Linked DNA regions of Cytobacillus sp. IB215665. The protein of the gene in region 1 interacts with the protein of each later gene in a pairwise test. Links are inferred from orthologs where the notes say so. Each region holds a gene or a part of one and is shown on either strand. Other genes may lie near its edges. The genes, in order: pepT and tpiA.

Evidence for each region.
Region 2: the proteins of pepT (region 1) and tpiA interact in binary tests that used the Escherichia coli proteins (3 or more experiments, as listed by UniProt). The link is inferred for Cytobacillus sp. IB215665 from one-to-one orthologs.

Annotation. Positions count from the first base shown.
Region 1 is NZ_JAXBME010000005.1:114,605-130,478, forward strand. The notes cover bases 6,851-9,674. They hold pepT (peptidase T), read right to left. Parts: upstream 8,969-9,674; coding sequence 7,733-8,968; downstream 6,851-7,732. Other genes in these bases: SLH52_RS08795 (S-adenosylmethionine:tRNA ribosyltransferase-isomerase), read left to right, coding at 6,851-7,222; SLH52_RS08800 (VOC family protein), read left to right, coding at 7,219-7,578; SLH52_RS08810 (MFS transporter), read left to right, coding at 9,500-9,674. In the rest of the region: SLH52_RS08770 (S9 family peptidase), read right to left, coding at 1-1,641; SLH52_RS08775 (MFS transporter), read left to right, coding at 2,185-3,456; SLH52_RS08780 (TetR/AcrR family transcriptional regulator), read left to right, coding at 3,410-4,033; SLH52_RS08785 (histidine phosphatase family protein), read left to right, coding at 4,749-5,327; SLH52_RS08790 (SDR family oxidoreductase), read left to right, coding at 5,463-6,191; more of SLH52_RS08795, read left to right, coding at 6,191-6,850; more of SLH52_RS08810, read left to right, coding at 9,675-10,693; SLH52_RS08815 (ZIP family metal transporter), read left to right, coding at 11,012-11,827; SLH52_RS08820 (threonine/serine exporter family protein), read left to right, coding at 12,195-12,956; SLH52_RS08825 (threonine/serine exporter family protein), read left to right, coding at 12,972-13,427; SLH52_RS08830 (aldo/keto reductase), read left to right, coding at 13,900-14,886; SLH52_RS08835 (GNAT family N-acetyltransferase), read right to left, coding at 15,090-15,560. UniProt on the Escherichia coli protein: Cleaves the N-terminal amino acid of tripeptides.
Region 2 is NZ_JAXBME010000001.1:445,688-461,499, reverse strand. Bases 7,147-9,908 are described here. They hold tpiA (triose-phosphate isomerase), read right to left. Parts: upstream 9,028-9,908; coding sequence 8,266-9,027; downstream 7,147-8,265. Other genes in these bases: SLH52_RS01885 (phosphoglycerate kinase), read right to left, coding at 9,187-9,908; gpmI (2,3-bisphosphoglycerate-independent phosphoglycerate mutase), read right to left, coding at 7,147-8,273. Outside these bases: SLH52_RS01925 (transporter), read left to right, coding at 694-1,302; preprotein translocase subunit SecG, read right to left, coding at 1,593-1,826; SLH52_RS01915 (LysR family transcriptional regulator), read right to left, coding at 2,061-2,906; SLH52_RS01910 (type 1 glutamine amidotransferase domain-containing protein), read left to right, coding at 3,060-3,728; SLH52_RS01905 (NAD-dependent succinate-semialdehyde dehydrogenase), read left to right, coding at 3,896-5,329; eno (phosphopyruvate hydratase), read right to left, coding at 5,433-6,725; more of gpmI, read right to left, coding at 6,738-7,146; more of SLH52_RS01885, read right to left, coding at 9,909-10,371; gap (type I glyceraldehyde-3-phosphate dehydrogenase), read right to left, coding at 10,516-11,523; SLH52_RS01875 (sugar-binding domain-containing protein), read right to left, coding at 11,572-12,591; SLH52_RS01870 (glutaredoxin family protein), read right to left, coding at 12,726-12,977; rpoN (RNA polymerase factor sigma-54), read right to left, coding at 13,011-14,330; ATP-dependent Clp endopeptidase proteolytic subunit ClpP, read left to right, coding at 15,110-15,694; SLH52_RS01850 (HPr family phosphocarrier protein), read right to left, coding at 15,748-15,812. UniProt on the Escherichia coli protein: Involved in the gluconeogenesis. Catalyzes stereospecifically the conversion of dihydroxyacetone phosphate (DHAP) to D-glyceraldehyde-3-phosphate (G3P).

The DNA.
Region 1 (15,874 bases):
ATCAGATTCCTCCTTGACTACTCGTGGGTCGTTCGCTCCTTGAATGACCAACATCGGCTTAGACATATTTTCTAAATAAGTGATCGGTGAAAACTCGATTAGCTTTTCTTTATCTTTTTCTGGGTGCCCAACCCACTGGGTCAACATTGGTTTCCAATGCTCTGGTACTGACTCAACGAAGGAGAATAGATCACTAGGTCCACAAATATCGACAACCGCTTTAAAGTATTGTGGATGTCTACCGTGAAGTAATAGGGACATGTAACCACCGTAGCTTCCGCCCATAAGAAATACTTTGTCACGGTCAGCGAGCCCATTTTTAAATAAAAATTCTAGACCTTCAATGTTATCGAGTCTTGGTCCAAGTCCCCAATCACCTTCAACCATTTTTGTAAATGTCAAACCGTATCCGGTAGAACCACGGAAATTAGGTGCGAAAATACTATATCCCTCATTTAAAAGGTACTGAAATACGTCGTTAAATTCTTTACGCTCAGCATGCTGAGGACCTCCATGTGGCCATAATATAACGTGACCGTTACTAGTTACAGAGTTTGCTTTAAAGTAAAGCGCTTCTATGTCGAGACCATCAAATGATTGATAAGATATGACAGCTGGATCAATAAGCTCATCTTCATGTACACCCATAACACGGTTATTCGTAAGCTGTTCCCAACGATGTTTGTTAGCATGTTTTCTAAAAATATTTGAAGGTTTTGTAGCTGATGTACCAACTAGGTATAAATTACCTTGGGCAGTCACTTCTAGCTTGTCGATATTTCCAATTGGACATTCAAGTTCTGTCAATTTTGCTGCAATAATATCATAAGAGTATAGCTGATCCTCCACACCTCTCTCACTCACAAAATATAAAAGGTGATGTTTTTCATCAAACTTAATCATTTTAAAGCCCTCACTTGGAAGTGAAACGACCTTACTAAATTCTTTTTCAGCTAAGTCAAATTTCGCAATATATGAAAAATCTGCTCCAAAGTTAGTAATGAAATAGATGTCTGAGTCTGAGGCATAAAGACCATTTGTAACTGTGTGCTGCTCATCTGATTCTGGTGTTAGGGGAATCACTTCATTATCTACTTTTACATAAGCTAGCATATGTGTAGTAGAGAAATATTTTATAAAAAGAAAACTATCTTCACTTGGGCTAATATCATATAAATATGTAGCTCCACCGTCTTCATCAATGATTATTTCTTCTTCCTTTGTGTCTATGTGATAGCAATAGCTTTTCAGAAAGGTTGGATCCTCCTTATTAGAAGTGTAATATAAGCGCTTACCATCATCTGATAAGATAGGCACTGAATGCTGGAACCCTTCAGCAATTCTAATAGGCTGCAGCTGTCCCCCTTCTGGCGGTATCATATATAGCTGTGAATTTTCATCACCATCACGGTCAATAGCTGTAATGATAAATCTCCCTGCCTTGTCGTAGCAAAGGCCTTGGCAACTCTGATCATTAAATGTGAGTGGATACGGATATTGATTTGGTAAATCCATTCCCCATAAATTATAGTTCCCACTAATATTCGTACTGAAAACAAGCTGTCTTTCATCATTACTTACGACAAAATCTTGAATTGTGTAGGCACGTAAAAATTGCTCAACATCCGGTTTTTTTTGCATTTCCACTTAAATTCCCCCTTTGATTTAATTAGAAATCGTTCAAAAAATATGATAAAAGTGCTGTTCTATGAATATAAACAATGGATGTTTTTTTACTTGATTGTTGCTTTATCATAGGCTTGACTATTTAAGCTATAAATACGTATTTAATTAGCTATCGTCGCGCCTAGGCATTTCCATAAACGATACAAGTTATATATGCCTTAACTTGTTGTTTATTTGCATAACAATAAAGCATAAATAGTATCAAATCTATGAAAAGAGTCTAAACAAAATAGCAAGAAATACATGGTTCCCAAGGAATTTGACATTTTTCTTTATTGAACACGCACTAATATTCTATTACCGATAAATGATAAGTATTCTATGCTGTAAGTTGGATTTTCTTTACGTCTCGCGTCGGATTGAGAGTGAAATGTTCCCAAATAAATCAATAAGTTAGAAAAATTTTGTAAAAACCTCTTGAATATCGACATCGATGTCGTTATAATAATAAAAAACGACATCGATGTCTACTATAGGGAAGCAGGGGGAGAAATTTAAATGAAAAGATTAATGAAAAATAAAGGTTATGTAACATTAATGGTCGCTCAGGCTATATCAAGTATTGGGGATTGGTTAAGTATTGTCGCTATCATAACTCTCGTTGGTTTGAAGTGGAATGCTACACCGATGGAAGTATCCCTCATCTTTTTGTGTTTGGCTGTTCCAATGGCGCTGTTAGGTCCAGTAGCAGGAGTTGTGGCAGACAGGCTTAATAGAAAGACGTTAATGATAGTATCCGACGTTGTACGTGCAGGACTCATCCTTATATTGACGATTGCTGATGCTATATGGATGGTATATATTTGTTTGTTAATAATTGGTGTGTTTTCGGCGGTGTTTGTTCCTGCTAAAAACGGTAAGTTAAAAGAACTAGTACCTCAAGATGATATGAAGGGTGCCATGTCAATTACATCTATGATTGATTCAACTACGAAGGTAATCGGGCCATTATTAAGTGGGTTATTAGTTGCAGCAGTTGGTGCAAAACTAGTATTTTATATCGATTCAGCAACTTTCATCGTGTCAGCTCTAATCATTTTGTTTTTACCAAATGCGATAAATTCGTTACAAGATGAAATTAATGAAGAAGAACACGTTAAATCGTCATTTAAAGCTGATTTTGTTTTGGGGATGTCGTTTATTAAATCCAATAGATTCATGCTTGTAGGTATGTTCTTTTTAGGATTTAGTCTATTAATATTACAGTTATCTGATTCTCAAATTATTGTGTTAATTAGAGAGTTAACGACAGCATCTCCTGACTTGTTTGGGTATGTAGTTGCAGCAGCTGGCGTAGGGACGTTTTTTTCCGGATTATTATTAGCGAAAAAAACTGAATATAATGCATTTCCGTTAATGCTAATAGGCGTTTGTGGAATCGGCCTTAGTTTTGGTATGATGTCCGTATTAACTTATGTTGATTTAGACTATTCGATTATATGGGGTATTGTACTTGGATTTTTTGCAGGGTTTGCAGCTGGCGTTGTTTTTGTACCATTTTATGCAACTGCTCAGGTTGAAACACCTGGTCATATGACAGGAAGGGTATTTGGGGTTATTAATAGTGTTACAACAACGGCAACGATTATTGGGCCGCTACTAGGTGGATGGCTTGCAACGTCAATAGGAGTCATTCCAACGTTTATGATTACTGGCTCACTCTTAATTATCGTATCATTCATAGGGTTTCTCGCAAAAAACAGCATAGAGAGGGGAAAGGATAATGTGTCCGAAAGTAAGCCAGGAGCATCTACAGAAGCGACGAACTAAAATAATAAAGGCAGCAGTACAAGTGTTTATAAAACATGGGTACGAAAGAGCTACGATGAAGCATGTGATGGAGGAAGCTGAAGTAAGTAGGGGTGGATTGTATCAATATTTCTCAAATAAAGAAGATTTATATGAAACGATTTTAAAGGAAGCCTTAGTAAAAGAAGTTTCAGAAAACAAAGAATTGTTGGAAGGAAGCGTAGACTCATACTGGGAGTTACTATTAACGAGCATGCATGGTAAAGCAATGGAGCCTAGTGATGAATTGGATAAATTTGTTCCAAGTAATTTAGAGTTCTTTATCACAGGTAGAAATGATGAGCGTCGAATAAAATATGGCAGAGACCGGTATTATAATGTTTTTGAAATATATGACTCTGTCATTAAAGCGGGACAAAATAGTGGAGAATTTAGTAATAAGTATAATAGTGAAATTATCGCAAGATCGATTGTCGCTTTTAATGATGGCATAGCTCTCCATTCTATTTTACCAAAGGAAGATATTAAGATAAAAGAACAGTCTATTATGTTTATTGAATATTTAAAAATGGCATTGGGAGTAGATAAGCCTAAGTAAGGTTTTCTTATCGTGCCTTTCCTTCAATGAACTGTTTATTTCGATGGTAAATGTTCTGAAAGCAAAGAGAACAAAGAGGAGCAATTTGTTACAAATAGTGAATATAAATCGTAGAGTTGTTTTTATTGGTATCTAAGGTCTATGACATGTGAGTCTAATTTTAAAGTTAGGCTCTAGTATTTATTTAAGGCTGCTCTCGCATAGATTGTTGTTTTCGTTCTAAAAAATAAACACGTATACAATTAGGTTACGTGGCAACTTTTCTTCTGTAAAACAGTGCCTGTTGTATAAAGCGACATCTTTATCTCAAAGTTTTCGAACGATAGCAATAAAGTTTCCGAAAAAAGAGCCTTTTTTAAACAAACGTTTGTTTAATGTGTCATTCCAGCTTGCTAATTCTGGTTCGTATACCCTCGTACTAATTAATATTCCTAGCATTCTGTCTTCAGAACATGCTCTTTTTGTAAACTTTATTGTTTTGTAACTAATAATAGATAGTGTGCTATCCGAGCGCCATCTAACGTAGCATAGTTACCATGTACATTAGATGTAAACTCTTTAATATTTCTAGGACGAAGTATAACAATATATGAGCAAACAGCAACAATACGTAATAGGATAAAGCGTGATGTAGCTGACCTATGTTAACAAGTAGAAAAAGAACTATGGTAACTTATATAGATTAATAGAATAGTAGATAAGAGAGGGTTTTTACATGATAACAATAGGGCTTATAAGGCATGGAGTTACTGAATGGAATGATTTAAACAAAGCTCAAGGCGTATCAGATATCCCTTTAAATGAAAAAGGCAGGAAACAAGCTTTAGCTGTCGCGAATCGCTTATTTAAGGAAGAAAATTGGGACGTACTTATTACAAGTGACCTACAAAGAGCAATAGAAACGGGACAAATTATTGGTGAGAAATTAAACTTACCTATTGCTTTTGTCGATGAAAGAATACGTGAAATAAACTGTGGGGAAATTGAAGGTACAACTGAAGAGGAAAGAGTAGAAAGATGGGGTAGAAAATGGTTTGAGATGGACCTTGGCATGGAAACATTTGATGATGTTGCAAAGAGAGGTGCCGAGTTTATAGAAGAAATAGTACATAAGTATCAACATAAAAGAGTGCTATTAATAAGCCATGGCGCTTTAATCGGTCTCACTTTGAAGCACTTGCTTCCTGATAAATTTCAGAAAGTATATTTACATAATACGTCAGTTACCATATTAAATAATATAGAAGGTAAGTGGGCTTGTAACCTTTATAATTGTACGAAACATCTGAGGTAGTAACTCTTTTTTCAACCTTTTGGAGTAGAGCTTCTAAATCTAATTATTGATGAAAAATATATACCTTTCTCCGACGTTAACGACGTCGCTTTTTTTTATGATTAAAGTAACACTAGACAAAGGAGAGAGGGACAGATGAAGAATAAAGTTGTGATGATAACTGGAGCGTCTAAAGGGTTAGGTAAGGCATTAGCGATAGCTTTTGCAAAGGAAGGTGCAAATTTAGCCATTTGTGCAAGGGGTAAGGTAGCCTTACAGGAAGTGGAGCAAGAGTTACTTTCATATGGTGTAAAGGTGTTAGCAATGAAGGCTGATGCATCTGAGCCTAGAGATGTGGAAAGATTTGTGGCAATCACGGAAGATACTTTTGGTCATATTGATGTGCTAATTAATAACGCTTCAATGCTAGGGCCAAGTCCGATGCCATATTTACTTGATTATCCTGAAGAGGATTTTCAGCAAGTCATAAAAGTTAATACAGTTGGTCCGTTTCTTGTAACTCGACGCGTCATTAGTAGTATGCTTCAACGAAATAAAGGGTCAATTATTAATGTTACTTCTGAAGCTGGTCATGTTGGTTATGCTGGATGGGGTGCTTATGGTATTTCAAAATTTGCATTAGAAGGATTAACAGAAACGTGGGCAGATGAGGTTGCTGAAACAGGAGTACGAGTAAATATGGTTGACCCGGGAGAGATGGACACTGAAATGCATGATCTTGCTGTTCCAGATTGCGATTATCCTCTTGCAAACCCAAACGATTTAACAGATGTTTTTCTCTATCTAGCTTCTGATAAAGCTAGTGAGGTTAATGGACAAAGGATAAATGCACAAACATACCTTGAAGACAAGGAGGGTTTATGATGCAGACTGCTTTGAACTTTGAACTACCTAATCAACTCAATGCATCATCACCTCCAGAAAGACGAGGGCTTCGAAGGGATTTTGTGAGAATGATGGTACTGAATCGTACAAATGGAGCAGTAGATCATTCAACATTTTTTAACTTAGACAAATTTTTAGCAGCAGGAGATGTACTCGTTTTAAATAATAGTCGAACAGTCCCTGCCATTTTATATGGTGAGCAACTTCGGGATCATAATGAAGTAAAGAAACGAGTTGAAATACGTTTGGCACATCGACTTACAGATAGTAGTTGGGAAGCATTAGTTGTGAATGATGATGTAATGGTCGGTGATCGCTTGATGATTTCACCTACATTATGCGCTACCGTGAAGGAAGACAGAGAACCTTTCTTTTTACTACAGTTCTCGTTAAAAGGCTCAGAGCTTTATGAACAAATTTATTCGCTAGGTGAGCCCATTCGATATGAATATATAACAGAGCGGTGGGGGTTAGATTATTATCAAACTGTTTATGCAGCACAGCCAGGGTCGGTAGAAATGCCATCTGCAGGGCGTGCATTTAGTTGGGAGCTTTTATTAAAGCTTCAGCGAAAGGGAATTAAACTAGCATTTATTCAGCTTCATACAGGATTAAGTTATTTATTGGATGATAAATATCATCAACAACCATCTGAAAATAATGAATCATATGATGTACCTCCAGAAACAGTTAAGATAATTAGAGAAGCAAAACGAAATGGTAATAGAGTAATAGCTGTCGGTACGACTGTTGTAAGAGCATTGGAAACTGTTGCAAACGAAGGGGAGATATTATCATCACAAACAGGGTGGACGAATTTATATATAACAAAAAATTATCCTTTACAAATTGTCGATGGCTTAATTACTGGGTTTCATGAACCTGAAGCTAGTCACCTACAATTATTATCAGCATTTATTAATGAGGGTTATTTAATGGAGGCATATCGGAAAGCCATTAAGGAAGGCTATTTATGGCATGAATTCGGTGATATGAATATGATCTTATGAGCTTAATCAAAGGCTTTCACCATATTGCGCTTGAGGTTCAGCATGTTAGCAAGTCCATTCAGTTTTATCGAAAACTGGGTTTTGATATTGAAAGGACAATCATTGTTGAAAATGAGCCAATCACTTTTCTAATATTTGATCAGTTCCGCCTTGAATTGTATGAAAATGAACGGGCATCTTCTAGTGACGATATTCATTTTGCGTTTGAAGTTGAAAGCATACACAATATTATTGCTTGGCTAAATGAGAATGAAATCAAGATTGTAGAAGGTCCATTGGAATTGGATAATGGATGGCAAACGGTCTTTGTAAGTGGCTTGGACGGTGAATTAATTGAATTTATACAGTGCGAGTAAAATAATGGGATTGGTAGTCAGCCTATAAATGGCATACTTGCTTTTCTGCTATGTAAGGAGGATACTCATATTCACGAGATAGTGATTTTAAAAAACTAGCTTCTACTTTGTAATTATACGAAGTAGAAGCTTTTTTGCTCGCTTAATAATGCATTTATTTAGCTTTTTCTTCAAATGATTTGGCTATTTCTACAATTACATTTGTTGCTTTAAGCATATTTTCCACCGAGATAAACTCATATTTACCGTGGAAGTTTTCACCACCTGTAAAGATATTAGGTGTAGGCAGTCCCATGTATGAGAGTTGCGAACCATCCGTACCACCACGAATTGGTTCTATAATTGGTTTAATTTCAAGCTTTTCCATTGCTTCATGTGCAATGTCAATGATTTCTTTAACGGGTTCAATTTTTTCTCTCATGTTGTAATATTGATCATTCATTTCTAAAACAATATTGTCATTTCCATATTCCGCTTTGAGTTCATCAGTAATCTTTTGAATCATAGCTTTTCTAGCATTAAATTTTTCTCTATCAAAGTCACGGATAATATAATTTAATACAGTGTGCTCAACGTCTCCTTCAATGGAAATGAGATGGTAAAACCCTTCGTATCCATCTGTGTATTCTGGTGCTTCCTCTTTTGGAAGGCGTCGATTAAACTCCATTGCAATTTTAGCTGAATTGACCATTTTTCCTTTGGCAGAGCCTGGATGTATATTGTTTCCTTTTACTTTAACTTTTGCTCCTGCTGCATTAAAGCTTTCGTATTGAAGTTCTCCTAGTGGCCCTCCGTCAATCGTATAAGCATATGTAGCATTAAATGCATCAACATTAAACTTATGAGGTCCTCTACCAATTTCTTCATCAGGTGTAAATGCTACTCGAATTTTACCATGTTTGATTTCTGGGTGCTTAATTAAATAAGCCATTGCGGTCATAATTTCTGCAATACCAGCCTTGTTATCAGCACCTAGTAAAGTCGTACCATCTGTTGTAATGAGTGTATGTCCTTTGTAGTCAGCTAGATAAGGAAAGTCCTTTGGAGAAAGTGTGATATGTAATTTTTCATTTAAAACAATAGCGTTTCCATCATAGTTTTCAACAATTTGTGGCTTTACACCTGTACCTGTAAAGTCAGTTGCAGTATCCACATGTGCTAAAAAACCAATCGTTGGCACTTCTTTATTAGTATTAGAAGGGAGGGTAGCCATAACATAACCATTTTCATCAATTGAAACTTCCTCCATACCAATTTCCTTTAGTTCATCTACTAACATATTAGCAAGTGTCAGCTGACCAGGAGTTGAAGGACATGTTTGACTCTCTTCATTGGACTGAGTGTCCACTTTTACGTAAGAAGTAAATCGTTCGATCATTTCATTCTTCAACATTAACTATCATCCCCTTTTCATGTATATTTTCATCTTACCATAATGACGATTCCAAGCACTAATAAGGATTCTTTAGCGGATGTTTTCTTTTAAATGAGAAAACAAGCTGGTATTTATTTATGCTTATTTTGTAGGCTTTGTTGAGATTATAATTAATTTGGGGTTTAAAAATTTATGTTTACAATAACTTGCCGACTTTAGAATTGTTGGTTTTCTATAAAAATACAAGTCGCTAAAAGAACAACTAGTCTATATGAAAGTTATCCTCGAAAACAGTCGATGACAACATCTATCATTTCTTCTATATGTAACTATCACACATCACTTGGTAAATGCAATGGAGGTCAGACCGCAAATTTGATTTAATTGTTTATAAGTGTTAGAGTTTTATTATTATTTAGGTGTAAAATGAATATTACGATAAAAAAATTGCTCTCGTTCTTGGGTTTGTTGCGACAACAATCTTGATAAAGGGAGTATCTTTTTTTGGTTATAAATCGTTATAAGTTTTGGGGGAGGGATGAAGTGATGAAAGCTAAAGAGCCTTTATGGACTAAATCGTATATTATGCTTATGTTAGGTAACTTATTTGTTTTCATGTCGTTTCAAATGTTGATTCCAACGTTACCTCCATATATTAAGTCAATAGGTGCGTCAGGATTAGAAATTGGCTTAGTTACAGCGTTGTTTTCAATAGGTGCTGTATTGAGTCGACCGTTTATTGGGTATATGCTTGAATATAAGGAGAGAAAGTCACTTGTGATAATAGGTGTCATCTCTTTATTAATAGTTACGTTACTATATCCAGTATCTCAATTAGTTGTCCTTTTTTTGGTTTTTAGGTTTTTACACGGGCTTGCTTGGGGATGGTCTACAACGGTCAATGGAACGGTAGCTTCAGATATTGTACCTAGTTCTCGTTTAGGGGAAGGTTTAGGATATTTTGGCCTTTCTATTACGCTTGGAATGATTATCGCTCCAAGTCTAGGAATTTATTTATTTCAAGTTACATCATTTTCTAACCTAATATATATTTCTGCAATATTAGGACTTATCTCTATTTGTTTATTATTTCTTATTCGTTACCAAACTCCAGATACAGTTAAAGCAACAAAAAAAGAAGACTTAAAGTTTTCTTATTTGGGCTCATTAGTTGAAAAATCTAGCTGGTATCCAGCTTTTATAACTATCATAGCAACATTTGGCTACGGTTCTGTTGTAACATTTATCGTCATATTTGGGGAAGAACGTGGTATAGATCAAATTTTTCTATTTTATTTGTTTAATGCGATAATGGCGACTATTTCTCGTCCAATTGCTGGAAAATGGTTTGATAAAAATGGTCCAATGGGAATTGTGTTAAGCTGTCTTACGTTAACCTTTATTGGGTTATGGGTACTATCAATGGCTTACTCTAATTTATTTATTATTATTTCAGGTATCTTATTTGGAATTGGTTTTGGATCATTAATTCCAACATTACAATCGTGGACGTTATCTAAAACACCTCCTAATCGTCGAGGTGTAGCGAATGGAATGCTGTTTTCAGCTATTGACCTTGGTATTGGTTTAGGTGGATTAGTATTTGGTATTTTAGCAACGTTTTTTGATATAGCTACATTGTTCCAAATATCCAGTATCTTTCTAGTAATAGCAATAATAGCTACATTATTTGAAGGACGAAAAAATAAAATTACTCAGCAACATTCAGTATCATCTTAAGGTAATAAAGAAACTTCTCAATTATATAGAGAAGTTTCTTTTTTTAGGCTGTTTTGCATTAATTATTTTACGTAATTTGAGCTAAACATGGATATAAATATTCTTCTTGGCTTCTTCTCTAAAGATTATTAAAAGCATAGCACACATTCTGTTACTTAAAATATATGTGAAAAAAGGAACAAAGCTTAAGAAAATAGCCTTAGCCAATGGTCTGCATTTTAAAATAGACAGTGAAGGGTGTATAATTTAAGTTAAGAATAATTGTCTATTTTTAGTGATTTGAGTCGAATTTTTTATGGGTTGAAAGGACTGATTATCATGTTTTTGGATTGGTTTAGTTCATTAAATCCAACGGTACAAGCGTTATTAGGTGGCATGCTTACATGGGGGTTAACTGCGCTAGGAGCAGCGACAGTTTTCTTTTTTAGAAAAATTGATAAGCATATTTTAAATATGATGTTAGGTTTTGCAGCTGGTGTAATGATTGCTGCATCTTTTTGGTCACTATTAGCTCCATCGATTGAATTTAGTGAACAGAATGGTCAAATTCCTTGGTTAGCACCAGCCATTGGTTTTTTACTAGGTGGGTTGTTTATACGGTTATTAGACTTTATCGTGCCACATTTGCATTTAGGTGAGAAAAAAGAAAAAGCAGAAGGCCCTGAAACGAAGTTTCAGAAATCTACACTGTTATTTTTAGCTATAATGTTACATAACATCCCTGAAGGTCTTGCGATAGGTGTAGCTTTTGGTGCTGCTTCGTTGGGGATTGGTGAAGCATCTTTAATTGGTGCTATTGGTCTTGCAATAGGAATTGGTATTCAAAATATGCCGGAAGGAGCTGCTCTTTCAGTTCCATTAAGAGGGGAAGGGATGTCTAGGGCACGAGCATTTCATTACGGACAGCTCTCAGCAATTGTTGAGCCGATTGCAGCTGTCATTGGTGCAGCAGCAGTTTTACTCGTTCAACCTATTCTTCCATATGCGTTAGCTTTTGCAGCAGGTGCGATGATTTTTGTTGTCGTTGAAGAACTTATTCCAGAATCTCAATCATCTGGCAGCACAGATTTGGCTACACTTGGACTAATGGGTGGCTTTGTCGTCATGATGATTTTGGACGTAGCGTTAGGGTAACAGAGATGAGAAGCAGACCCTGATAGGATCTGCTTGTTTTGTTTTTAACAATTAATTTTAGTATGATGTTGATTTTATGTATGTTTTTCATTTAAACTTGAAAAACAAATGATGATACTTACGTGTAAACAGTATTATAAAGTATAAATTTTTAATTAAATTAACGATACAAGATACGATATTTAGTTCGGGCACGTTCCACTCGGGGGGACTTCACCAATTCCAGCGCCTGCAGGTGTAATGCGATTATAGGGCATTACTGGGGAGAGGCAGGATGGCAACATACCACCGTTGTCATCAGAGGACGAGGTCTCGTATTTAGGTGGAATTGAAGGTGCTTACGCTTCTTTTATTGGAGAGAATGGAAATGAATAATCAAATAAATGAGACGTATGACATTATGGAAGTATGTCTACTTGCAGGAAAAATAATGTTACAAAGTGGAGCTGAAACATATCGGGTTGAAGATACAATGACGCGTATCGCAAGAGCTTTTGATGTGAAGGAATCACATAGCTTTGTTACTCCAACTGTCATCATTTTATCAATTGAAGGGGTAGATCCGACTAAGACTAAACTAGTTAGAATTTCTGAAAGAACGACAGATTTGCATAAAGTTACTTTAGTTAATAGTATTTCAAGGCAAATTAGCAGTGGTGAATTAACTATTGAGCAGGCATATCAATCATTAAGAGAAATAGAACAGTCCAATGTAGCTTTTCCATTTTTTGTGCAAATTTTAGCTGCAGCTTTTACCAGCGGTTGCTTTTTAATTATGTTTGACGGAGAGTGGCGAGATTTCATACCAGCATTTATTGCTGGTGGTGTGGGCTTGTTTTTTGTGATTTATTTACATAGGCTAGTCCCCATAAAGTTTTTTGCTGAGTTCACATCTTCAGTCATTATTGGTTTGTTAGCTTTATTGTTTGTGCAAATTGAGCTTGGGTATGAACTCGATAAAATTATAATAGGTTCAGTTATGCCATTAGTTCCTGGTTTGCTCTTAACGAATGCTGTAAGAGATTTAATGGCTGGTCACCTCATGTCAGGCTTAGCAAAAAGTGCAGAAGCCTTATTAACTGCATTTGCAATTGGTTCGGGGATAGCAGTGGTGTTTATGATCTTTTAGAAAGGGGCTGTAAGAATGATTATAGAACAACTTGTAACAAGTTTTGTTGCAGCAGCAGCCTTTGGCATTATGTTTAATGTTCCAAGAAAATCGTTGATTAAGTGTGGCTTTGTTGGGATGTTAGGATGGATCATTTATGTCTTGTTAACGGATAATGATATCGATTCAGTATTTTCAACAGTTGTAGCATCGTTTGTAGTTGCTGTAATGAGTCAGATTTTTTCCAGAATGTATAAAACACCAATTATTGTTTTTATCGTATCTGGAATTATCCCTTTAGTACCAGGTGGGTTAGCCTATGATGCAATGAGGAATTTTGTTCAAAATGATTATAATACTGCAATAAATTTAGCAGCTAAGGCATTTATGATTTCAGGTGCTATTGCCATTGGCCTTGTGTTTTCGGAAGTAATCAATCAAGTAATTAGAAAATCAAAACTTACATTAAATAGATCAGGCTACTCAAAATAGTAGCTATGTAATAAATATATATTGGCTCTCGCATTGGTTGTTGCTTACGTTCTAAGATATAAGTATGTATCCATCTAGTGTTTGTGGCATCTACTTTTACCATTATTGAGGTCTCTCATAAAACCAACATACATTCATTTCTTAGAGAAAATAGCAAAAAACATTCCGAAAAGAACCATAAAAACAGACTCGTTAGTTCTGTTTCTTTTTGTATATGAATATATTTTTAGGAAGCACGTTTCTTATTCATGCAGTGCTAGTATGTTTAATAATTTGCTTAATAGAGAAAACGGCGCAGCATGGCTAGTAAAAGAGCTATCTTAGTAAAACAGCTACATCTAACAAGATTATTTATTAAATTTTTCATAATTGCATATGAGAATGCTGATTGGTAAGGGTTGATAGTATACACGACCATATCTAAATGATATGATAATAAGCAAATATATCCAGTATTGGGGTGGTGAATATAGTGGAAAGTATAATGATTCCGCTTCGTAAATTAGGTAAATCGAATCTGGAGATTTCTGCACTGGGACTTGGTACTTGGCAATTTAGTAAAGGTAATGGCATGGTAGGTCGTTTTTGGCCAGTGTTAGAAAAAGAAGAGATCCAAGAGATCGTAAAAATTAGTTTAGAGGGCGGTATTAATTGGTTTGACACAGCAGAGGTGTATGGGAAAGGGAAGTCAGAGGAAGGACTTGCTGATGCATTGAATGGTCTTGGAGACAAGGCGAAAGATGCATTGATTGCTACAAAATGGTGGCCTGCTATGCGTACTGCAAAATCAATTACGAAAACAATTGATGAGAGGCTGAAGGCGTTAAAAGGGAGAAAGATAGATTTATATATGGTTCATCAACCATTTTCTTTTTCTAGTGTTAAAGCTGAAATGGATGAAATGGCTGAGTTGCTGAAAAGTGGGAAAATCCGTCATGCGGGTGTAAGTAATTTTAATGAAGAGAAAATGAGGGAAGCACATAAAGTATTGGATCAACATGGTTTTCCACTCGTTTCTAATCAAGTCAAATATAGCTTATTAGACAGGAGAATTGAGAAGAACGGTATATTGGATGCTGCTAAGGAACTAGGTATCACACTTATTGCGTATTCTCCGTTAGAGCAAGGGCTACTCACAGGGAAATTTCATAAAAATCCAGATTTAATTAAAAATATGTCGGGGCCACGCAAACACTTTTCTTCTTTCAAAACATCTACACTTGAAAGAACGAAACCACTGATTGATTTGCTTGATAAGTTAGCTGATGAATACAATGTCTCACCAAGTCAAGTTGCTTTAAATTGGCTCATCCACTTTCATGGGGAAACGATCGTTGCCATCCCTGGTGCAACAAAAAAACATCATGCACAAGAAAATATTGGCGCACTAACATTTAAATTGTCACAAAATCATCTTGATGAATTAGATATGGTGTCTAGAGATGTTTCTGTGAAATAATTGAAATACATATATAAAGTAGCCAACACTAGAATTCAACGAGTTGAATTCATGGTTCAACCTCGTTGAATTCTATAAAGCTTTGCCTTAGCTTGTTTGGATTATTAAATAGATTTCTAATGTGCTTAAGTATGAATCGCTTCTAATAGCTAAGTGTTTAGCTACTCCATAAATGAAATACGCTTCCTTATCCCTTCAATCTATTAAACTACCCGTTTATAATAAACTAGTGTTAAGTTATCGTTTATTTTTTTGTGTAAACCTGTCTTTGTATAGCCCATTTTTTCATATAAGTAACAATTTTGCTTTTCCTCTAGGATCGTTGATAATTCCCAGCTCTTTGCTTGAGGGTACATTTGCTCAATTAACTGTAATGTTTTTTGAGCAATCCCATTTCCCTGATAAGTTGGGAGAATAAACATAGGGCTTATCCAAAATCGTGTTTCTTCTTTCCAACCTATACATGTCGCACCAATTAGTGTTTGATTGACGTTGATTTTATAAAATCTACTGTTATGATCGGTAATTCTTGTAATTACTCGATCAATTTTTTCGTTTGCAGGGTTTGTTTCATAATCTTTATACTTCTGTAATAATGGTGTAAATGCAGCTATTTGTATATCAAAAATAGCTTGTGCATCAGCTTTTGTTGCTATGTCTAGTTTGGGTTCCATCATCTTCACTCCAGTATATTGACGATTAGTTTTACAATTCTAAGAGAAGCTAATGTTAGTGTGCTTACTTTTTTGTTCGGATATTTATTTTAACGGCTACATCCACATTTACATTGTAGAAGGTTCATTTCCTTGTGCCTATTAATGACAGGTGACCACTCATTATTTACCAATAGTAACATAAAACAAATGGAACCTTAACAACTCCCTTGTTATCTACATTTTTTCAATAAGCATTCCAATCCAAAATAATTTAAAAATTTAGATAGAAAAGGTATGATAGAACTTAAATCGGATTTGTAATGTATGGAGGA
Region 2 (15,812 bases), on another replicon or contig:
TTGTCTTATCATGAACGGATTTTACTAATAATAGCTATGTTAGTAAGTGCAATATTAACAATTCAAATTGTCTTTAAATATCGAAAAACTACAGTGACATAGTCCACTTAAAGTAGGTTGTTATACTCCCCTTCACTTATCAGATCTCACGCTCTTGATTCAGGTGGGGGTATTCTGACCGTAAAATGATACAATCTCTCTTAGCTAGTAAAATGTAATACACTTGTATAGAGGAAAATCGTAAATTTTTTTCGCGAAAGGCCGAGGAAGAGGCGAGAAAAAGACCATTCATAGGATCATTTTTTTATAGCGAGATTCATAGACATATTACAAGATCAATTGAGAAAATTAAAAAGGAAGAACCTGTGCAAACAAGAAGAACTGAGTGCTGATCAAAATAACCCAACTTTTCTTTAATTTATTACAATGGGTTTTCTAAGGGTGGTCACTTCTTAGAGAATCGTCTATTGTGTGAGACCGTGAGTTCTAAAGACACTTGCGGTCTTTCTTATTTTATGCAGATATTACTTTTCTATATCATAAATGTTTGGAAACGCACAATTCCACCACATGGTAACTTGTAAGATGTTACGATAGATATTGAATAATTACTTCAATTACAAACTATTCGTCGTTATTAGACAGATTAAGCAGTTTTTTGATTGATAAAGGAATAAAAGGGGTAAATGAATTGTGAAGATTTTATATGAGTTAATTATGATAAGCTTAGTAATTTTAATCATACTTACTTTTTGGGTAGAAAATTCTTTTAATCCCATTATAAGTTGGATAGTTTGGGTTGTGTTTTTCTTAGATTTCATAGGCAGATTAATTTTTGTAAAAAATAAATGGGAATTCATAAAAAATAATCCATTACTCATTGTTGCAATTATTCCATTTGATCAATTTTTTCAATTAGCCCGTCTTGTAAGAATCATTTATTTATTTAGGATTAAGACCATTACCAAATATTATGTACAGCCATTAGTTCAGCGGATATCTAATTTATCAAAATTACTAATTATCTTAGCCTTATTGATAATATTTTCTGTTGAAGCACTGCTATTATGGCAACTAGAGAACAATATTATATCTTTTTGGCATTCTTTTTATTTTGTGATAGGACAATTGATGTTTTTTGGACGAGATATATACGAGGTAAGTCATACTGTTAGTTATATATGTGTAACTTTTAATTCAATAGTCGGAGTTGTAATTCACGGGTTGGTGATTCAATGGCTTTTTAATAAAATCGAACCCTTTTATTTGAAATTTACTAGGACCAAGCGCAAAGGTGAATGATTTAGCAAAACTACTCGTCTCTAACGTTCGAAGTGGCTTTTCGGAAATTTTCAATCTACAAATAGGGATTAAATTGTATAAGACAATACTCATAATGAAAAACGCTTGAATTAATATTCAAGCGTTTTTTATGTCATCATATATACGATTATTACGTTGCCGTTTAATACACGTTTATATTTATTTCACCAGGTTATCTGAACCGCTTAGAGAAAACCTCTGAGCATGCCAGTACATTAATGAAATAATTATTGCTTGTAAGCTTATTTTTAATTCAGCTCTGATAACCCTTAAAGGCCTCTATATGCTAATACAATTGTTAACAAGAAAAACAATACAGACAAAATAATCGTTAAGTTTTGTAAAACAGCATCTAATCCTCTTGCCTTTTGCTTTCCGAAAAGCTGCTCAGCTCCACCAGAAATGGCACCTGATAATCCTGCGCTTTTCCCTGATTGTAAAACAACTACCGTAATAAGAGCTAAGCAATCTATCACTAATAATGTCACAAGAAATGTGTTCATATGATACACCTCCAGAAAATCGTACTATTCACTTATTATAATTTAGCATATCTTAAAACTACAGACAAGTCCTTTTCAGGTAGTGGCAGTATTTCAAGCACTACCGAAACAGATTATTTGTACTATTTGTTATTCCAGCTTTACCTATATTTATTTATATGAGGAGATATTTAATGATCTTTCGCTGCCACCCAGTGTCTCTTGCACTATGGCATTCATAGTATTCGAGTAGAGTTACCTTAGCATTGAAACTAATTTTTCCCCGATGGCCTCGTCATTTGCTATTAGAGAAACATGACGTGATATATTAAAATCTTGAATTTCGATAGCTTTAACATTCTCTGAACTATTTTGTATAAATATTTCTGGAAGAATGGACATACCAAGGTTTGCTTCAACAAAACCTAATATACTTTGACCAAATTCAATTTCTGAGGCAACCTTTAAAGTAGAGCCCTTTGACGTAAATTCTTTGTCAACGAGCATTCTAGCATCGCAAGTAGGGGGAAGTACAACAAATGATTCATCCTTTATTTCATGAAAGGAAATAGAAGTTTGATTAGTATAAATCGGATGATTGGCATTTATAAATAAGAAAAAGCGTTCTGAAAATAAAAACTTAGAGTAATAAGAATGTTTGATTTCTCGATCATCAAATAATGCAACGTCTATTAGCCCCTGCTCTAGTCCAGATAATAATTCCAAAAAGCTATGAGAAATTTTCACTCTGAATTGATCATTGAACTTATGCTTAGCAAATTTATATGGAAGATAAGACGTTGCTATACTCGGCCAAGATCCTATTGTAATATCACCTATTCCTTGACTAAGATTAATTTCTTTACGTACAGAATTGACTTCCTTTAAGATATTTTTACTGCTTTTTAATAATATTTCACCAGCTTGAGTTAATCGAACACCCGTAGAAGAGCGAATAAATAAACTAGCGCCTAAATCTATCTCAAGGTTTCTTATTTGTTTACTTAAAGCAGGTTGACTCATGTGTAATAATTCACTCGATTTAGTCAAACTTTTCGTTTCTGCAGTTATTTGAAATGCTTCTAACCATTCAATTTTCATGTATTTCACCTTTATAACTTTCTGTTATTCCCATCTAACATAATGGAAGTACATAATCTTATATATTGATGATAACCTATAGAAGTAACGAAGACAATTTTCCAATAAGAACAATACTACATCAATAATTATTTTAATTAGGAGGTATATACATTGGCAAATATATTAATGGTTATATCAAATGGAATAGCAGTAAAATCATATCGAACAGGTTATTGGTCTGAGGAATTTCATGTTCCATTAAATGTATTAGAAGCAGAGGGTCATACTGTGTCAATTGCTTCACCAAAAGGCGGAGATGGGATGGTTGATCAGTTTTCTTTAAATGATGAAACAGACCCAGACGGGAAATCAAGAGAGTTTGAAAAGCTTGGGCGTTGGAAGGATACGCTACGTTTAGCTGACTTACAAGGAAAAGATTACGATGTCATATTATTTGTCGGAGGACATGGACCTATGTTCGATGTTTCCTACGATCCACATGCTCATCGTTTAATAAATGAAATTTATGATAATAAAGGCATCGTTGCAGCAGAGTGTCATGCACCTTCTGTGCTAGCTTTCACTTATAGAGAAGACGGTAAATCAATCATCGATGGAAAAAAGGTTACTGCTTTTCCAGATGCCTATGAACCAAAGGAAGTAATAGAGTTTCTACCATATAGTGTAGAGCAAGAGCTGGCGAAAGTAGGCACATATGTCGACAAATTAGACCAGCCAGCATTAGCGATTTGGGCAGATGATCAAATTATTACGAGCCGTGACCCTGCATCATCGGAAAGTATCGCTCAAGAAATTGTAAAAGCATTAAAGAAAGATTAATTATATTAACAGCTGGCACATGAAGAATTTCAATTTGTGTTTCAGCTGTTTTCTTTTCTGAAGATTTGACTACGGAAATATGCAAGTCTGTTCGAAAGGTAAACTTATTTAAGTATACTATCACACTTAGTAACAGACTAAGTTAAACAAATAAAAGGGTGGGACAGATGTTTATTAAGCAAAATTTTATAAACGGTCAATGGATAGCATCAGAAGATGTTATTGCTATCAAAAACCCGGCAACGAAAGCAATAATAGGAGAAGTTTCAAATGGCGGGCATACAGAAGCAGTTTTAGCTATTGAAGCAGCATCAAAAGCCTTTGCTTTATGGTCAAAAAAGACTGCAAGGTATAGAAGTCAACTTCTTTATCGATGGTATCAATTAATTAAAGAGAATCAAGATGAACTAGCTCGGATCATAACGATTGAGCAAGGAAAACCATTAAAGGAAGCTTTAGCAGAGATCGAATATGCAAATGAGTATGTGTTATGGTATGCAGAGGAAGCGAAACGAAATTATGGTAATACGATTCCAGCTTCTACAACTAATAAACATATTATAGTAAAAAAAGAGCCAGTAGGAGTAGTTGCTGCTATTACACCTTGGAATTTCCCTGCTGCAATGATTACTAGGAAACTTGCCCCAGCATTAGCAGCTGGATGTACCGTCGTTGTAAAGCCTTCAGAAGAAACGCCTTTTACCGCTTTAAAGTTAATACAATTAGCAGAAAAAGCTAATTTCCCTAGAGGCGTAATAAATATCGTAACAGGTAATGCTAAACAAATTGGCGATGCTTGGTTACGAGATAAGCGGGTTAGAAAATTAAGTTTTACTGGATCAACACCTGTAGGAAAACTTCTAATGAAAGAAGCAGCTGATTCTGTAAAAAAATTATCTCTCGAACTAGGGGGACATGCACCATTCATTGTCACAGCACAGGCAGACATCGATAGAGCTGTTGAAGGAGCCATTCAATCTAAATTCCGCAATGCAGGTCAAGTGTGTGTTGCATCTAACCGTTTCTATATTCATGAAGATGTGATAGAAAGCTTTACAGCTAGATTAGTAGAACGCACTTCTCGTTTAACCATGGGAAATGGGTTGAACAATAACATTGATATAGGACCCCTCATTAATGAGAATGCTATAACAAAAGTTATGTATCATATTGAAGATGCTGTAGAGAAAGGTGCGTCTATTTTAACAGGGGGGAAAAAGATCTCGGAAGAAAAAGGTCATTATTTTCAGCCTACTGTCATTGGAAATGTGACAGATGATATGGTCTGTATGCAGGATGAAACGTTTGGACCGTTAGCCCCCATTACCTCCTTTAAAACGATTGATGAAGTAGTGAACAGGGCAAATAGCAGTCAATATGGTCTTGCTGCATATGTATTCACAACTAGTTTAGATGAAGCTACATTTTTCATGAACAATTTAGAGTATGGAGTAATAGGTGTAAATGATGGACTCCCATCAGCTGCGCAAGCTCCTTTTGGCGGTTATAAAGAAAGTGGATTAGGTAGAGAAGGCGGGTACTTTGGAATAGAAGAATATTTAGAGCAGAAGTATATCTCTGTAGACTCCTTTACGCAATAAGCCGTGATTCAAAATACAAAGCTATGGGTATAGAAGCAAAAAATTGCATATCAAACTAAGAAGACCCCACATTACGTGAGGTCTTCAATAATCTTCAATAATGTTATTTCTTTAAGTTATAGAATGATGCTAAACCATCAAAGCGTGCAGTTTCTTGTAATTGATCTTCGATGCGTAACAATTGATTATACTTCGCAACACGATCTGTACGTGATGGTGCACCCGTTTTGATTTGTCCTGCATTTGTTGCAACAGCGATATCAGCAATCGTGCTATCTTCAGTTTCACCTGAACGGTGAGAAATTACAGCTGTATAGCCCGCACGTTTTGCCATTTCAATTGCATCAAATGTTTCAGTTAAGGTACCAATTTGGTTCACTTTAATCAGGATTGAATTACTAATTCCTTTTTCAATTCCTTCTTCAAGTTTTTTCGTATTTGTTACAAATAAATCGTCACCTACTAATTGAACTTTGTGTCCGATACGTTCTGTTAGTAGCTTATGGCCTTCCCAGTCATTTTCATCTAAGCCATCTTCAATTGAGATGATAGGATACTTTTCAACAAGCTCCTCATAGAATGAAACCATTTCTTCAGACGTTTTCACAACGCCTTCACCTTCTAAATGGTATTTGCCATCATCTTTGTTGTATAACTCAGATGAAGCTACATCCATTGCTAACATAATTTGTTCGCCTGGTTTATAGCCTGCTTTTTCAATAGCTTCAATAATTGTTTGTAACGCTTCTTCATTTGAGCTTAGGTTTGGTGCAAATCCACCTTCATCACCTACAGCTGTATTGTAGCCTTTTGCTTTAAGAACAGATTTTAGACTATGGAATATTTCTGCGCCCATACGAAGTGCTTCCTTGAAGTTTTGTGCACCTACAGGCATAACCATGAATTCTTGAACATCTACATTATTATCTGCATGCTCTCCACCATTTACGATATTCATCATAGGAACAGGTAATGTTTTTGCGTTAACTCCACCTAGATATTGGTATAGTGGAACTTCTAAGAAATCAGCCGCAGCACGTGCAACTGCCATTGATACACCTAAGATAGCATTTGCACCTAAATTACCTTTGTTTTCTGTGCCATCTAATGCCATTAACGCTTTGTCAATTGCTACTTGATCAGTAACATCAAAGCCTACCATTTTTGGAGCGATGATTTCATTCACATTATTTACCGCTTGGATAACTCCTTTACCTAAATAACGATCTTTATCCCCATCACGTAATTCCACCGCTTCATATTCTCCAGTAGATGCACCACTTGGTACTAATGCACGTCCAAATGCACCAGATTCAGTATATACTTCTACTTCAACTGTTGGATTTCCACGAGAATCTAATACTTCACGACCATAAACGTCTACAATGATTGACATAATTATCTCTCCTTATTCGTTAATTAATGATTTTCCAGTCATTTCACTTGGTTGCTTTACATTTAATAATTGTAGCATTGTAGGTGCTAAATCACCTAATTTACCACCATCTCTTAACTCAATTCCGTGTTTTGTTAGGATCACAGGAACTGGGTTTGTCGTATGTGCTGTCATTGGCTTTCCTTCTAAAGTTACCACTTCATCAGAATTGCCATGGTCAGCGGTAATAATAGCTGTTCCACCTTTGGCTTCAATTGCATCTATTATTTTTCCTAAACATTCATCCACTGCTTCTATCGCCTTAATGGTTGGTTCTAGCATTCCGGAATGCCCAACCATATCAGGATTGGCATAGTTTAGAATAATTGCATCGTGCTTATCTGCGTCAATTTCCTTTAATAACGCATCAGTCACTTCATAGGCACTCATTTCTGGCTTTAAATCATACGTTGCTACCTTAGGTGAATCAATTAAAATCCGCTCTTCACCAGGGAATTCTTCTTCACGACCACCGCTCATAAAGAAGGTGACATGCGGATACTTTTCAGTTTCTGCAATCCTTAATTGCTTTAAGCCATTTTGTGATAGGACTTCACCAATTGTATTGTCTAAATTTACTGGTTTAAAGGCTACGTATCCTTTTACCGTTTCACTAAAATGTGTTAGACAAACAAAATGTAAGTTTTTCGGATGCTTTGGTCCTCTGTCAAACGAACGAAAATCTTCATTCGTGAAAGTATTTGAAATTTGTATTGCTCTGTCTGGCCTGAAATTATAGAAGATTACCGCATCATCATCTTGGATGGTTGCTACTGGTGAGCCATCATCTTTGACAATAACTGAAGGTAACACGAATTCATCATAAATGCCGTTCGCATAAGAATCGTCTACACATTCAATCGCACTTTGATACGTCGGTCCCTCACCATAAACCATGGAGCGATAAGATTTTTCAACACGGTCCCATCGTTTGTCTCTGTCCATTGAATAATAACGTCCAGAAATTGTAGCAATTTCTCCTACACCAATCTCAGCAATTTTTTCATTAAGACTATGAATGTAGGTTTTCGCTGTTTGTGGACCAACATCGCGTCCATCTAGGAAACCATGAACATAAACCTTTTCTACACCTTCATTTGCAGCTAGCTTTAACAACGCGTACAAATGTTGTATATGGCTATGAACACCCCCATCAGATAATAAGCCAAAAATATGGAGGTTTGAACCTTTTTTCTTCGCATGATCCATCGCATGTAAGAAAGTATCGTTACTCTCAAATTCACCTTCGCGAATGGCTACGTTGACACGTGTTAAGCTTTGGTAAACAATTCGACCAGCACCAATATTTAAATGTCCAACTTCTGAGTTACCCATTTGACCTTCTGGAAGTCCTACTGCTTCCCCACTTGCTGTTAATGTTGCATGAGGATAGCTACTCCAATATCGATCAAAATTAGGCTTCTTTGCATGGGCTACAGCATTCCCTTTCGTTTCATCACGAAATGCAAAGCCATCTAAAATAATTAGTGCTACTGGTTTTTTACTCATGATTTGCTGCCCCCAAGAGCTGTAGGAAAGACTTTGGATCTAGACTTGCTCCACCGACGAGTGCACCGTCAATATGAGGTTGTGCCATATACTCGTTAATGTTCTCAGGCTTTACACTTCCACCATATTGAATACGTGTTGCATCTGCCACCTCTTGAGAAAATTGCTCAGCAATAACTGAACGAATATGTTCACAAACTGCATTAGCATCTGCAGATGTAGATGACTTACCAGTACCGATTGCCCAAATTGGTTCATATGCTATAACAGTTTGTTTTGCTTGTTCAGATGTTAAACCATCCAACGCTTTTCTCACTTGATCAGCTACAAGATCATTAGTTTGACCAGCTTCACGTTGCTCTAATGTTTCACCACAGCAAACAATAGGAGTAAGTTGATGATCAAAAGCTGCTTTTGTTTTTTTGTTTACAGTTTCGTCAGTTTCAGCAAACATCTCTCTACGTTCAGAATGTCCAATAATAACATAGCTTACTCGCAAATCTTCAAGTGCAACTGGGCTAATTTCTCCAGTAAAAGCACCACTGTTTTCGAAGTGCATATTTTGTGCACCAATTTTCAAATCAGTATTTGTAGTACTTGCCACTAACTTTTCTAAGAATAATGCTGGAGCACAAACGACTGAGTCAACTTTGCTAGGAGCAGGTACAAGACCTTTCACTTCATCTACAAAGCTTACTGCTTCTGAAAGTACTTTATTCATTTTCCAGTTCCCAGCGATGATTGGTTTACGCATCGTACAACATTCCTTTCTTTCTAGAGGATGTTCAAGAAGTTTCATTCGTTCTTGAACAAGCATTTATTGGGAAATTACTATAAGGTCGTGTTCAAAAAGAATGGACAACTGAGTAATTCGACCGTCATTTATCCCTTACCTTTTAAACAACTTCTTTATTTATTTATCTTGTAATGCTACAACACCTGGTAAAGCCTTACCTTCCATAAATTCAAGTGAAGCTCCACCACCTGTCGAAATATGACTCATCTTATCAGCTAAATCAAATTTCTCGACCGCTGCAGCTGAATCTCCACCACCGATGACAGAATACGTTTCATTTGCATCAGCAAGTGCTTCTGCAACTGCCTTAGTTCCATTAGCAAAAGAGTCCAATTCAAAAACACCCATCGGTCCATTCCAAATAACAAGCTTAGATTTCGCAATCACATCTCGATAAATTTCTCTTGTTTTTGGACCAATATCTAAACCTTCCCAATCACTCGGGATGTTTTCGATACTTACATGTTTTATGTTAGCCTCATTTGAAAAATCGTCTGCAACAACCGTATCAACAGGCATATAAAAGTTCACACCTTTTGCTTTTGCCTTATCAATAAATGATTTTGCTAGATCAATTTTATCTTCTTCTAGTAAGGATTTACCAACATCATGTCCTAAAGCTTTGATAAATGTGTACGCTAATCCTCCACCGATAATGAGATTATCAACATTATCAAGAAGGTTATCAATTACACCAATTTTATCTTTTACTTTTGCTCCTCCAATAACTGCTGTAAATGGGCGCTCAGGATTAGATAAAGCTTTGCCTAGCACTTCAAGCTCTTTTTCCATTAAAAATCCTGATACTGCAGGTAAATGTTCTGCTATACCAGCTGTTGTTGCATGCGCGCGATGTGCAGCACCAAAAGCATCATTTACATATATGTCAGCAAGCTCTGCGAAAGTTTTTGCTAATTCAGGATCATTTTTTTCTTCTCCTGAATAGAAACGAACGTTTTCAAGTAAAAGTACATCACCTTCTGATAAACTAGCAATTGCATTGTTTACTTCTTCACCGTATGCAACATTAGTCTTAACTACTTGTTTCCCAAGATGCTCACTTAAACGTTCTGCAACCGCAGTTAAGCGTAGTTCTTCCACAACGTTTCCTTTAGGACGTCCAAGATGACTTGCTAAAATTACTTTTGCGCCTTGCTCCATCAAATATTGAATTGTTGGAAGTGCTGCACGAATACGAGTGTCATCAGTGACAACTCCATCTTTCATAGGCACATTAAAATCGACACGACAAAAAACTCGCTTTCCTTTTACATCAACATCTTTTACAGTCTTTTTGTTCATTTGCAAAAGGCCTCCATTTCTGATGATTCTTCATAATCATTACTAAATCATGATAAGCGAAGTATTTATATCAAATTCTCTTTTCTTAAGTAAAGGGAGGGGGAATACTTCCCCTCTCCCCTATTGCAATGTATTTATGTTATCTTACAAGCCTTTTGCAACCATGTAGTCAATTAAATCAACAACACGATTAGAATATCCACTTTCATTGTCATACCAAGATACAACTTTCACAAGATTTCCTTCCATAACCATTGTTGAAAGTGAATCAATTGTAGATGAAGCAGGGTCACCGTTGTAATCGCCAGATACTAATGGCTCTTCACTGTAGTTTAAGATTCCTTTTAGGTCGCCTTCAGAAGCTTGTTTGAAAGCAGCGTTAATTTCTTCAGCAGTAACTTCTTTGTCAACCTCAGCAACTAAGTCAACTAAAGAAACGTTTGGAGTTGGTACGCGCATAGCCATACCATTTAATTTTCCTTTTAATTCAGGTAATACTAATGAAACAGCTTTTGCAGCACCAGTAGTCGTTGGAATAATATTTTCAGCAGCTGCACGAGCACGTCTGTAATCTTTATGTGGTAAATCTAAGATTTGTTGGTCATTTGTATATGAGTGAACAGTCGTCATCATACCACGACGGATACCAAAGTTATCATTTAATACTTTAGCGAATGGTGCAAGACAGTTTGTTGTACAAGATGCATTTGAAACTACGTGATGGTTTGCAGCATCATATTGATCTTCATTTACACCCATAACGATTGTAATATCTTCATCTGAAGCAGGAGCAGAAATAATTACTTTTTTAGCGCCAGCTTCAATATGTTTAGCAGCATCAACGCGCTTAGTGAAACGACCAGTTGACTCAACTACAACATCAACTCCAAGGTCTCCCCAACCAAGTTGTGCTGGATCACGTTCTGCTTTTACAAGGATTTCCTTACCGTCAACTACTAAATTGTTACCATTAACAGTTACATCAACATCTAATTTTCCATGAACCGAGTCATATTTTAAAAGGTGAGCAAGCATATTTGCATCTGTTAAATCATTAACAGCAACTACTTCAATATTAGGGTTTTTTAATGCAGCACGAAATACGATACGACCAATACGGCCAAATCCATTAATACCAACTTTTACAGTCATGATAATTTCCTCCTTAAGATAAAAAGCTTAAATATATTTAGGTAGGGATTAACCCTTAACTAACTCTTTTGCAGCACCTTCATCGGTAATTAGCAAGGCGTTACTAGTTTGTTTAAAATAGGCCTTAATTGCTTTAGCCTTTGAGCCACCACCAGCAATTGCTATTACTGATTTACTATGTTTTAGGTCTTCAAGTTGTAAGCCAATCGTTTGAGCTTTATATACGACTTCTCCATGCTTATTAAAGTAATATCCAAAAGCTTCTGCTACAGCATTAGCCAGTTCGATTTTCTTCATATCTTCATCAGAAGTTTTTCGGCGTATAGCCATAGTTTTAGCGTCTCCGATACCATGTATAACTATACTGGATGATTTTATAAGCGTGAGTACCTCTTTAATCGCTGGTTCCTCTATAATCGATTGGTAAGCTTCAGTACTAACTTGATCTGGAACATGAAGCAATTGATAGTTACCCATTGCTTTTTCAGCCATTTTTGCACATATCGTATTCGCTTGATTTTTTACATTCTCTCCTAAGCCACCTCGTGCAGGAACAAATAAGGTTTCCTTACTTTCGGTATTGGGAGTCATCATCTCTGCTACAGCAGCTAAAGTTGTACCTCCAGTTACCGCAACGATGCTGTTATCTTTCAGGCGTTTTTTAATACATGCAACACTCGCTCTGCCCATTTCTTTCTGAACCCAAGCTGATTGATCACTATCACCTGATACTACAATTACTTCGTGTAAGCCTAATTTTTTCTTAACCTTCTCTTCAAGTAGCTTTAGTCCAGAGATTTCCTTCATCATCTCCTCAAGCTGCCGAAGAACGTAGACACCATCTTTCGTAATTGTCATACCAGACGCTTGTACAGAAAGTAAATCTTGATCCTTTAAAAATTGTACTTCAGCACGTAAGACCCTTTCACTCATACCTAGGCTAAGTGATAAACTTCTTCTGCCTATAGGTTGCATTAACCTTACATATTGTAAAACTTGATAGCGCCTTTGCATAACCTCTAGAAGGTTAGGTAATAATTTTTGTTGAACTTCAATTAATGAACGCATTGCAGTTCTCCTTAAAATTGGTGAAATTACCATCCGGGACTTATTAAGTCCACCTATGACATATTATGTCCCGCATGTGGTAAAAAAAATCACCCCTGTTACAACTCTTATTCTAACAGGACTGACTACTATAATCAACCATTTAATCCTTGCTGTAAGCGCTTTTTTATTACATTTTTGTGAATAACTCCATACGCAATTTCTTCGTCGGCTATCTTAACTACAGGTATCATTAACTGATATTTCTCTAATAGCTGATCATCCTTGTAAATATCAATTAATTCAAGTTGAAAAGGAATTTCCTCTTGTAGTTCAACTAATACTTTTTGAGCTTTGTCACATAAAGGGCAGTTTTCCTTCGTATACATGATTACTGTTTTGCTCATATCTTTCATCCTTTCAAAACAAAAACGCCTTCTTCAATCATATCTTTTTCTTTTTGAAGAAGACAAGATACCTAATTGATCTCTATACTTTGCAATTGTTCTTCGTGACACAATAATTTTGAAATCTCTATTTAACAGATTAACTAGTTTTTGGTCAGACAAAGGGCTAGCTTTGTCTTCTTCGTTAATCATTTGCTGTATTAACTCTTTAACTCTTGTTGAGGAAGCATCTTCATTAGAAGAAGTATTTAGACTACTACTGAAAAACACCTTCATTTCAACTAAACCAAAAGGAGTCTGCACATATTTTCCTTTAACCGCTCTACTGACAGTAGATTCATGACATCCTACTACTTCTGCGACCTCTCTCATTGTAAGGGGTTTCAAAGATGATAACCCATTAACAAAAAAATCTGTCTGCCTCAATATGATTTGTTTTGTAACGCTTAATAAAGTCTGCTTTCTTTGTTCGAGGCTTTTCATAATCCATCCCCATTGTAAACCTTTTTCTCTTACAAAAGCACTCACTTTCTCATCGTCTACATTAGATAGGTCTTGCTCATATTGAACGTTAAATGATAGCTTTGGAAAATAATCTTCGTTAATAGAAGCTTCAAAATGTCCATTTTTCCGTTCAATAATTATATCAGGAATAATATAGGTTGTCTGTTCATGATGAAAAATATGCCCAGGACGAGGCTCTAACATTTGTATATGATCAAATATTTGTTGAATCTCCTTAGGCTTAACATTCAATATTTTCGCCAAAGCCTTCCACGATTTTTGTGTAAACAGTTCAAAGTAATCTTTAATAATAATTTCGGCTAGTTCGTTCCTATGCTGCTCCCTTTGTAGCTGTATAAGCAGGCACTCTTGGACATTCCTTGCCCCGACTCCAACTGGATCAAGGTTTTGAATAATTTCTACACATTTAGTTATATCCTGCTCAGTAACCCCAAAGCGATTAATGACATCTTGAGCCTCAAAATGAAGATAACCGTTATTATCTATATTTTCTATTAGATGATCAACAACATTTCTTTCTATATTACTTATTGGTAATAGTAATATTTGTGAACGAAGATGATCGAATAATTTTTCAGGCTCTCCTCCGATATTCTCCAACCAATTATGTTGCTTACTTTGAGAGGATGTGTTGGAAGTTTTTTTTCTAGGTATGTCAAATGGTGTACTTTCCTGTATCTCAACAAGAGGATTTTCTATAGCTATATCATGTAAAAAGGTAAGTAGTTCTTGAGAGGAATATTGAAGAAGCTCAATTGCTTGAGATAGTTCCTTAGTCATCGTAAGCTTTAACGTTTGTTCTTGAAATAACCCCGGTCTCATTTCCATGCTCTCCACCCCATATCTATTTTACAATATATGAGATAATAGGTGTATGGTAAAACAATGGAAGTTAGAAAAGCGCAGACGACTTGCTCAGCCTCGACAAGCGTTGGAGCTTAAAACTGTGAAGGCGCTTTTTGCCTTTATGGTTTTAAGCGAAACGACTCGAGAGGCTAGGAGGCGAAACTAGACATAGAAAAACGGAAGCACCTTGGTCATCCCCGACAAGCGCTGGAACCATTACACATAAAGGCGCTTTTTGCCTTTCGGTGTGATGGTGAAACGACTCGAGGGGCTAGGTGCTGGAGTTAGACAACTAGAAAAGTGGAGACGACTCAATTCCATCTAACATCCGCCCAAGTCCTGTAGGCTCCGTAGCAATGTCGGCATTCATGACTCACCTCGACAAACACCTTAGCTCTATCATTTGAAGGCGCTCTTCGCCTTCGAAGTTTCTTGAACAAAAAAAACCTTCTTTTGAAAAGAAGGTTTTTTCTCTTACGTAACGCCCTCGACAGGATTCGAACCCACCCTAAGAGAACCGGAATCTCTCGTGCTATCCACTACACTACGAGGGCATATACAGATTGCTTTCAATATTATATGTTAGATTGATGTACAATGCAAGCGGAATTCAGTAGTATTTAGGTATAGCAGGTATGGATTTAAAAAAACATGAATAAGATAGTATTGTTAGTACTTTTCGTTTGACCTTTATTGACCATAGGTGTATGATAAAAATTACATAAATATCTAAATAAAGTTTAAAAAGGAGGATAAATAAATTGAATCTTATTCCTACTGTTATCGAACAGACCAACCGTGGAGAAAGGGCATATGACATTTATTCACGATTATTAAAGGATCGTATTATTTTATTGGGGAGTGCAATTGATGATAATGTAGCAAATTCAATTGTAGCACAATTATTATTTCTAACAGCAGAAGATTCTGATAAAGATATTTCGTTATATATAAATAGTCCTGGTGGATCAATTACTGCTGGTATGGCTATTTATGATACGATGCAGTTTATTAAACCGAATGTTTCAACAATGTGTATTGGTATGGCGGCATCGATGGGTGCATTTTTACTAGCTGCTGGTACGAAAGGCAAGCGTTTTGCTTTACCAAATAGTGAAGTGATGATTCACCAACCACTAGGTGGTGCACAAGGTCAAGCAACTGAAATAGAAATTGCTGCGAAGCGCATTTTATTCTTACGTGATAAATTAAATGGTATCCTTTCTGAACGTACTGGTCAGCCGTTAGAAGTGATCGAACGTGATACAGAGCGTGATAATTTTATGACTGCAGAAAAAGCTAAAGAATACGGCTTAATCGATAAAGTTCTAGATCCTGCGACTTAATCGTCTACTTTCTAAATATGAAAAAACCCTCTCACTGCTGTGAGAGGGTTTTTTTAGCCATTTTGAATAACAAAATTACATAATGCTTCAAGTGCTTCTTCTTCATCTTGCCCATCAG